One region of the Proteus terrae subsp. cibarius genome, then DNA from elsewhere that is predicted to be linked to it. Evidence: predicted binding sites of a transcription regulator. Region 1 holds the regulator's gene; the other holds the start of a gene.
The links. The regulator PhoB, encoded in region 1, activates phosphate uptake and scavenging genes when phosphate is short. The targets are predictions, from matches to a motif close to CTGTCATAAAACTGNCNNAT.

Region 1 (5,063 bases):
GAACAAGAAGTCATGGAAAACATCTTGTTCCTGCTCGGCAATGAACAACAAGGCGTGACATTACAACGTCTGCCCTATCACAACACTTTGCCAACCTCTGAAAATATTCAATTTTCTACTGAATGGCATCAATTGATCTTAAAAAGTCAGCAATTAAGCACTGACCTCGCTTTATGTGGCAGTAATAACATCGTGGTTTTTTCTGGTGATGAAAATAGTATTTCCAACACTGGTTATAGCAACCAATTAATGAATACGGGTTTCGCAGGAAAAGTGTGTAATACGGGTAATCAGTGTCGTATTGGTAGCTTAGGTGGACGCTCTCGCATTTGTAATAGTGGCAATGATGTTAAAATTTATGCGTCAGGTAATGGTGTTCATATCGCAAACAGTGGTATGCGTAATTTCATTACAGCTTCTCAAGATCGCGCAAAAGTCACCAACACAGGTGATTTAGCACAAATCAATGTTACTGGAAATAATTCTGTGGCAATTAATACAGGTGATAACTGTAAAGTCACGGTATCTGGCAACGACAGCATTTGTATCTCAACAGGTGATCTCCATCAGTTCTGCTTAGGAAAAGGCGGTAGTGCAGTTATTGCTTACCATGACGGCAATCGTACCCGCTTTAAAATTTTCTATGAAGGTGAGGATGGTATCGTCGCTGGAGTTCATTATTATTTAGATGAAAATCAGCATCCTGTTGCACATATAAAACAGAACTCGACTTCTGTTAATTAATACCTCAAATATATATTATTAAAAAAGGGAAACTTTCGTTTCCCTTTTTACTTTTACAATCAATGTATTTTATGGCTTATTGATGGCTTCAGTATGGATCACTTTTTTACTCGTTGAGCCTGCGACTCTATCGTAAATACCACACACAACAATAGTCACTAATACTGGGATCAACCACGCTAAACCTTGCTCACTTAGCGGCAGTTTTGTTGCCCATTCTGGTAATAAATGTTTTAGATAATCAGATGCTTTTATTGCATCAAAAATACCGAAAAATAAGCTAACAGCCATTGCTGGCGCGATAATACGGCTTGGGTTATTCCACAGACGTAATGTGAAACTCATTAAAATAATCACAATACAAGGTGGATAAATCATTATCAGTACAGGAATAGAAAACTCGATCAGTTTGCTCAAACCTAAGTTTGAAACAACGGCTGAAAATATCGCTAAAATCAACACTAATACACGATAAGAGATAGGCAGATAACGGCTAAAAAACTCTGCACAGGCACAGGTTAAACCAACAGCAGTCACCATACAGGCTAAGAAAATCAGTACAGCTAAGAAGAAGCTACCAAAATTACCAAAAGTGTACTGAACATAGGCATGTAAAATATCAGCACCATCTTGAGCACCCGGAATGATACTGCCACTGCTAGAGCCTAATTTAAATAAACTCAAATAAATCGCAGTTAATAATACACCCGCAATAATTCCTGCCCACATGGTATAACGTGTTAACAGTGATGAATTATCAATCCCTCGAGAGCGGGCTGCATTAACAATAACAATACCAAAAACCATAGCGCCCAATGTATCCATGGTGAGGTAACCGTTAATAAACCCCTGAGTCAACGCCATATCACGATAGGCTTCAGTTGCAGGAATAGCGCCACCAGCAGGCCAAAATACCGCAGCTACTCCTAATATCGCTAATGCCAGAATTTTAATCGGTGCAAGAATATGACCAACACTGTCTAGCAATTTCCCCGGATAAAGCGAAATACCAATAACAATTAAGAAATAGACAATGCTGTAAATCAGCAATGACATTTCTGTATCACCCACTAAAGGAGCAATACCCACTTTAAAAGAAACTGTTGCAGTACGAGGGGTTGCAAAAAGTGGTCCCACAGCAAGATAAGCAACAATGGCTAATAGCAATCCCATTGATTTACCAATAGGCGTGCTTAATGCCTCAATACCACCACCGACCTTTGCCAGTGCAACAACCGTTAAAACAGGTAAACCCACACCAGTGATCAAAAAGCCAATCGCAGCAGTCCAAACAAATTCGCCTGATTGTAACCCCACCATTGGAGGAAAAATAATGTTGCCAGCGCCAACAAATAGGGCGAATGTCATAAACCCTAATGCCAGAACATCTCTGGAAGTTAATCTATGTGCCATAAGTTTTGTTAATATGTAGTTACAATAATGGTTAAATTACGCCAAGGTAGCGCAACATAAAATCAACAATATCTATTTAAGCTCAGACCGTCATTATTCAGGATAATATCCAAATATAATCATTTCATGCAGAGCAATTAGGTACTAAATAGAAAAAATTGCCGATAACTGCTCACAAGTAAAACTTTTATAATGAAAAAAGGCAATAGCCAATCCTAAAACCAGAATAATCATCTAAACTATTTTTCGGCACTAGTTATAACTGTCATATATCATCGAATATACATGATATGATTTGTGCATTTTATCACCAATAATATTGAGTGTTGGCATCATTTAAAGTTAGCATTAATTAATAATATTAAAATTTAACGCTACGATATTAGTTTTTATTGATATTAAAAAGTTCAAGAAAGGAACAAAAAAGCCTTTATCACAGATTAAAGACAAGTAATAAAGGCTTTAAAAAAAGACAGACTACTCGTGTGTTTTTTTAGCGGTAAGTAATGTTTGAGGAAGGATAAAAGAGAACGTACTCCCGACACCTACTTTACTTTCAATATTTAATTGAGAGTGATGATGAAGCAGTGATTTTTTTACAATAGCCAAACCTAACCCAGTACCGCCAGAATGACGAGAGCGAGCTTTATCAACACGATAAAAGCGCTCTGTTAAACGAGTTAAGTGTTCTGCACTAATCCCCGATCCATTATCTGAAACACTAAATAACATACCTTGGGGAACTTTCTTCCAACTGACTTTGATTGTTGTACCTTCTTCAGTGTGATTAATAGCGTTATACACTAAGTTAGAAACCGCACTACGTAATTGCTCTTCATTACCTCGAACAGCCCACTGCTCATCAACATCAAAAATAATATGGCGTTGACCTTGACTCAATGATTCTGCTTCTTGTTGTAATAAAGCCAAAACAGCAGGAATATCAACAATTTTATTTAAATCAATATGAGGAGCAGATTCGATACGAGAAAGTTGTAAGAGTTGTTGAACAAGCGTATCCATGCGCTTAGCTTGCTCTTGCATCGTCACTATCGCCTTATGCTCTGCGGGTTTCGTGACACTATTTTCTTCCATCATTTCAAGATAGCCTTGAATAACGGTGAGTGGTGTTCTTAATTCATGGCTAACGTTAGCAAAAAAGTCACGTCGTGCATTTTCTAGTTTATTTTTTTCTGTCACATCTCGCGCCACCATTAGGCGCTGATCTTCGCTGTATGGCATCACTCGAAACTCAACAATAGAACCATTATTAAGTGAAATAATTAAAGAGCGACTAAAATCGCCTGCAGTAAAATAGTGTAAGAAATCAGGATAACGTAATAAGTTAAAAATATTTTGTCCGTTATCTTCCGGCCAGCGAAAGCCGAGTAAGTGTTGAGCTAGGCTATTACACCAAAAAATATTCCCTTCATTTGTCATCATCACAACGGCATCGGGCAAACTTTCAGCGCCACTTCTAAAACGTTTAATTAAGTCGCCTAATTCTCTGCGTCGTTTACGATTACGCTGTTGGGTTTGTCGAATACCATAAAAAATAGGCTCCCATCCCCCTCTTCCTTCCGGAGGCAGTACTGAGCGATCTAACCATAACCATTTAGATAATTTCAGCAAGTTATAGGCATGCCACACAAGTGCACTGAGTAGCGATGCCACCAGCAACCAAGGAAGATGCCCGATAAAAAGCGATAATATAAAAGCAGGTAAGCAAAATAGACATAGCCCCCAAACGAGGGCTTTCCACGATAGTCGTTCTAACACCTGACGATTACTCCCATATTGACTTAGAAACGGGCAGAGAAACGATATCCCGTTCCACGTACTGTCTGTATCATTCTGTCATGACCATCTTCTTCGATGGCTTTACGTAAACGACGAATATGCACATCAACAGTACGGTCTTCGACATAAACATTTGTTCCCCAAACATAGTTTAACAGTTGTTCTCTGCTATACACGCGTTCAGGATGTGTCATAAAAAAGTGCAGGAGTTTAAATTCGGTAGGTCCCATATCAATCGGTTTATCTTGACTCGTTACTCGATGAGAAACGGGATCAAGCCCTAAGCCATTGAATTCAATAACATCTTCCGTAGACATTGGTGATAACCGTCGTAAAATTGCTTTCACTCGAGCCACAAGCTCTTTAGGTGAGAAAGGCTTAATAACGTAATCATCAGCCCCCGTTTCTAGCCCTTGAACTTTATCTTCTTCTTCCCCTTTTGCCGTTAGCATAATAATTGGAATATCACGGGTGTTACTTTCCCGCTTCATCTGTTTTATTACCTGCAAGCCTGATCCACCGGGGATCATCCAATCTAATAAAACCAGATCAGGGTAAGGATCAATAAGAAAGCTCAATGCAGAATCATAATCTTCTGCTTCAATAGGTTGAAAACCATTTTGTTCCAAAACAAAACAGATCATCTCTCGAATTGCGGTTTCATCTTCAACAACAAGAATACGCCTTGCCATACTCTATCCTGTGTAATGTATATAGAGGGTCAAAATGATTATGATGCAGTTTTATGACAGATTTATGACTAACCTTAACATTACTGAAATAGATCCCTGTTGTTAAGGTAAATAAATCATTTTTTGGTGAAATATCACTCAAAAGAAGGCTTGTTGTTGAGTTTTCACTAAAAAAGTAAGGTGCGCTATACTCTTCATCAGATAAAAAAGAGGAATAGCAATGCGGATTATTCACACATCAGACTGGCATTTAGGGCAATATTTTTTTACAAAAACTCGAGCACAAGAGCATCAACAGTTTCTTGATTGGTTGTTAGCTCAAATTAAGCATTATCAAGTTGATGCATTGATTGTTGCAGGAGATATTTTTGATACAGGCTCTCCTCCAAGTTATGCCCGAGAGCTTTATAACCG
Region 2 (5,063 bases), 200 kb from region 1:
ATTAACGTAAAAAAGATAGTCCAAAAGGCCAACATTCTTCCTGGAAAACGAAAGAAAACGACGGCGTATGCCGATAAAATTGAGATTGTTAATTTCCCGATGGTGATCACTAACGCCATAATCAATGAATTCAATAACATGCTATTAATTGAAATAGCGCTATTTTGCGTAGTGCCTGCTTGTGAAAATATCGATTTAAAAATATTGAAGCCTTCAGCACCAAACCAAAGAGGAGAGCCAGTAGCAAATTCGGTGTTTTGATGTGTTGTTGCCACAAGTGCAATCCAGACAGGGAACGCAACAGAAAGAATGCCGACAATAAGAATAAAGTGGCAAAAAGCATGAAATAAAGGTCTACGTTCAACCATCAGTAAGCCACCTTTTTCTCAACATAGCGAAATTGAATAATGGTTAATATCGCGACAATAAACATCAAAATAACAGATTGTGCGGCGGAAGAGCCTAAATCTAACCCCACAAAACCATCGTTATAGACCTTATAAACCAGTGTTGATGTGCTACTTCCGGGGCCACCTTGCGTCATCGCGTGAATAATGGCGAAAGTATCAAAGAAGGCATAAGCAAAATTAACCACGAGTAAGAAAAAGGTGGTAGGAGAAATTAAAGGAAAACTGATCGTTATAAATCGCTTAATCGGGCCACTACCATCGATAGCGGCTGCTTCTAAAAGCGATTTAGGCACAGATTGTAATGCGGCGAGAAAAAACAGAAAGTTATAACTCACTTGTTTCCATGTCGCCGTTAAAATCACCATCCACATAGCATGATGTGTATTCAGTACCGGATCCCAGTTAATGCCGATTTTCTTTAATTGTTGGCTTAATACGCCAATTGTGGGATCAAGCATAAATAACCAAAGAAAGCCTGCAATAACTGGAGCAATGGCATAGGGTGAAATTAAAATGGTGCGATAGAAAAGCTTGCCCCGTAAAATTTGTTCGGCAATACCCGCCAAAACCAGCGCTGATAACATAGATAAAAATACAACACTGGTACTGAAAATAAGCGTCGTGATCAAACTATCAAAGTAATAACTATTGCTAAAAAGTCGCTGAAAATTTTCAAAACCAACAAATTCTCGACTCAGCCCAAATGCATCTTCTAATTGAAATGACTGAAAGAAAGCTTGCCCAGCAGGCCAAATAAAAAAGATAAGCGTGATAGCTAATTGAGGAAAAATCAGCGCTAAAGGTAGCCATTTTTGTTTGAAATAAATGGATTGAGAAGCCATACAATATCCAGTAAATCGATAAAAACAGAAGGCGAGCTATTTTGCTCGCCTAATACAAGTGACTATTGTTGAGTACGTTCAAAACGGCGTAGCTGCTCATTTCCACGTGTAACTGCATTATCTAATGCAACTTGAGCACTTTGTTTTCCTGACCACACTTTCTCTAACTCTTCATCAACGATTTCTCGAGTTTGTAGGAAATTACCAAAGCGTAATCCTTTTGAGTTTGCGGTAGGCTCTGAGGTTGTCATTTGTAATATTGCGGTGTCAGCTCCTGGATTTTGCTGATAAAAACCCTGTTGCTGTGTTAACGCATAAGCTGCTTTAGTGACGGGTAAATAACCCGTTGCTTGGTGCCAATCGGCTTGAACTTCAGGGCTTGAAAGATAGGTGAAAAATTTGGCAACACCGTTATATTCGGCATCTGGACGCCCAGACATAACCCATAATGATGCTCCGCCAATAATGGTATTTGCTGGTTTTTGTACAAGAGTATCGTCGTAAGGTAATTGGCTAACACCAATATCAAGACCTTTCATGTTCTCTTTAATACCAGCAAAGCCCGCAGATGATTCCATCACCATTGCACACTCTTGAGTATAAAATAGAGGCATTGCATCTGATTGGCGTCCGCCATATTTGAAAATACCGGATTTCGACCAATCTGCCATTTGTTGAATATGAGCGACGAAAGGTGCCTTATTAAATAGGAAAGTAGTATCAAAGCCATCAAAACCATTATTTTGGGTAGCAATAGGTAAGTTATTGCGAGCACCAAAGTTTTCGATTTGTGTCCACGATTGCCATGTAGTAGTAAATCCGCATTTAACACCAGAATCGAGCAGTTTTTGAGAAACAGCTTCCATCTCTTTCCATGTCTTAGGTGGCTGTTCTATACCCGCTTTTTTAAAGAGTGTTTTATTGTAATAAAGCACCGGTGTTGAACTATTAAATGGCAACGACATCATTTTGCCGTCACTGGTGGTGTAGTAACCCGTGACAGTTGATAAATAACTATTAGGATCAAAAGGTTCGTTAGTTTTTTCCATTAATTGATAAACAGGAAAAACGGCTTTTTTAGCTCCCATCATACTGGCTGTACCCACTTCAAATACTTGTACAATAGCAGGTTGGTTTTTAGCGCGAAATGAAGCCACTGCACTGGTCATCGTTTCAGCATAAGTGCCTTTATAAACAGGTTTTATCTCATATTCAGATTGACTGGCGTTAAAATCAGAGGCGATTTGATTGACTTTCTGACCAAGTGCACCTCCCATTGCATGCCACCATTCAATTTGTGTTTTTGCGTGTGTAGGAGAAGTAAATAACGCCATCGCAACAGCAAGACCTGTTATTGATTTTATCGACATGCAGAATTTCCTTTTTAATCGAGAGTTAAAGGTGCAATCTAATCTGCGAATTACCCTAGATGTTATTTATGACAAAAGGGTGACAATTAAATGAAGATATATTGATGGTATGACTGTCAAATTGCTGTCATAAATGGTTGTCATGATGTCGGCACAAATGAAAAGGAGAGAGAAATGAAGATAGCTGCTCACCGAGGTTTTTCTGGAAAAGCCCCTGAAAATACACTGGCTGCATTTAAAATGGCGATTGATTTCGGGTGCGAATGGATTGAAACGGATGTGCAATTAACCGCGGATCATGTTCCTGTGCTTATTCATGATAAAACAGTTAATCGTTGCACGAATGGGCAAGGTGCTGTGCGTTTTCATACCTTAGATGATTTACATCGCCTTGATGCAGGAAGTTGGTTTAGTTCACTCTATCAAGGTGAGAAAATTCCTTCTTTAAGACAAGGATTACAACTCATTAAGCGTTCAGGAACAAAGCTTAATATTGAGCTGAAAACGTGGCCCGATGATGATGTTGATCGTTTATGTTTAGCGGTTTCTGACATGATAAAAAGTGCAGATATTCCTAATGAGCAAATTCTATTTTCTTCTTTTGATACACATGCACTTATTGTTATGAAACGATATCTGCCTTTTATTCGTAGAGGGCAATTATGGGATGAGATCCCTGATAATGCGCTAGAAACGCTAAAAGCGATTGATGGTTTTAGTGTGCATTGTAATTACAAATACCTTACGCAAGAACAAGCGCAATTGTTAAAACAAGCAGGCTATGAAATTTATTGTTATACCCCAAATGATCCTGAAGAAGTGAAAGATTATGAGCAATGGGGTGTTGATATGCTAATTACTGATATGCCTGATGTTTATCAAATAGCAAAATAAAAAAGGACTAACTATCCCGCCCACTTGTATTGAATAAGGCGCTATTGATGTGTTTGATAACGCCTTTCATTCCCTTCTTTGTGCATTGCATTTATAGAAATTAAATAAGAGAAACGTTGAGTAATAGATGTTTTCTTTACATTCTCTGCTATTATCCTGCGCAATTAATGAATAGATATTGTTCAACACAATAATGTTTATCTCATTAAAAATAAAAATGGGGAAAATGGTTAGCGAATATGGTGACCTTATCAACCCAACCTCTAAGAGTAGAGGTGTGTTATTTCTACTTTAATTGCCAATAATATAATTGAGAGTGAAATATGAAAGAACTCGTTGTTGTTGCCATTGGAGGCAACAGTATTATTAAAGACAATGCTAGCCAGTCTATCGCTCATCAAGAACAAGCAGTACAAGAGGTTGCATCCCATATTAGTGATATGGTGGCTGAAGGGTATAATATTGTTTTAACACATGGTAATGGGCCACAAGTCGGGCTTGATTTACGTCGCGCAGAAGTGGCACATGTGCAAGAAGGTTTACCGTTAACGCCATTAGCCAACTGTGTTGCAGATACACAAGGTGGTATTGGTTATTTAATACAACAAGCATTAACGAATAAGCTTCGTGTTCAACAAAATAAACAAGCGATCACTCTTATCACACAAGTTGAAGTTGATAAAAACGATCCAAATTTTGTTTCTCCAACAAAACCTATTGGTGCATTTTTCTCAGAACAAGAGATGGTGCAATTAAAGCAAGAAAATCCTCAATGGCATTTCGTTGAAGATTCTGGTCGTGGTTATCGCCGTGTTGTTGCCTCTCCAATTCCACAGCATGTTATTGAATCTAAGGCAATTAAATCACTGTCAGAGTGTGGCTATGTTGTGATTGCAGTAGGCGGTGGCGGTATACCAGTTATCAAAAATGAGCACGGCAATTACCAAAGTGTTGATGCGGTTATTGATAAAGATCTGTCATCAACATTGCTCGCAAAAGAATTACATGCAGATATTCTTATTATCACAACGGGCGTTGAAAAAGTCTGTATTCATTTCGGCAAACCAGAACAGAAAGCATTAGGCGAAACGTCGGTTGAAGAAATGACACAATATATGCATGAAGGGCATTTCCCTCCGGGCAGTATGCTTCCTAAAATTGAAGCCAGTCTCTCATTTTTAGCTGCTGGCGGAAAAAGAGTGATTATCACAACGCCAGAAAAATTAGCTTCAGCCTTAAAAGGTGAAACTGGAACACATATCGTTGCTTAATTATCTCCATAAGTAGTATTAAATTATTATCTTTGATAAGCGCCTTATTTGTAGTAAGGCGCTTATTTTATATGAGTCTTAAATATAGGGCGTTATTGAGTAGGATGATTAGCGGGATAAGCTTTCGCATAATGACGAGGATTTAATCGTGCAAATAATCCTATAGTCACAATCACTAAAATGGCATGAAATGCCCATGCATAAGTAAAGCTTCCATCAGGCTGGCGTAATAGCACTGCAACTAATGGGCCGAAAGCAGCAATAATAAAGCCACCA

Region 2: a site for PhoB is predicted at 2,736-2,755, ahead of ugpB (sn-glycerol-3-phosphate ABC transporter substrate-binding protein UgpB). Genes of this name have one in related genera too.

The regions. Positions count from the first base shown of each region.
Region 1 covers NZ_CP047349.1:666,435-671,497, reverse strand. Annotated here, with positions in the region: gene ydhT (protein YdhT) at 1-744, shown strand, start outside; gene brnQ (branched-chain amino acid transport system II carrier protein) at 814-2,157, opposite strand; gene phoR (phosphate regulon sensor histidine kinase PhoR) at 2,635-3,936, opposite strand; gene phoB (phosphate regulon transcriptional regulator PhoB) at 3,960-4,649, opposite strand; gene sbcD (exonuclease subunit SbcD) at 4,870-5,063, shown strand, end outside.
Region 2 covers NZ_CP047349.1:470,604-475,666, forward strand. Annotated here, with positions in the region: gene ugpE (sn-glycerol-3-phosphate ABC transporter permease UgpE) at 1-368, opposite strand, end outside; gene ugpA (sn-glycerol-3-phosphate ABC transporter permease UgpA) at 368-1,252, opposite strand; gene ugpB (sn-glycerol-3-phosphate ABC transporter substrate-binding protein UgpB) at 1,315-2,622, opposite strand; gene GTH25_RS02295 (glycerophosphoryl diester phosphodiesterase) at 2,797-3,516, shown strand; gene GTH25_RS02300 (carbamate kinase family protein) at 3,840-4,787, shown strand; gene GTH25_RS02305 (cyanate transporter) at 4,880-5,063, opposite strand, start outside.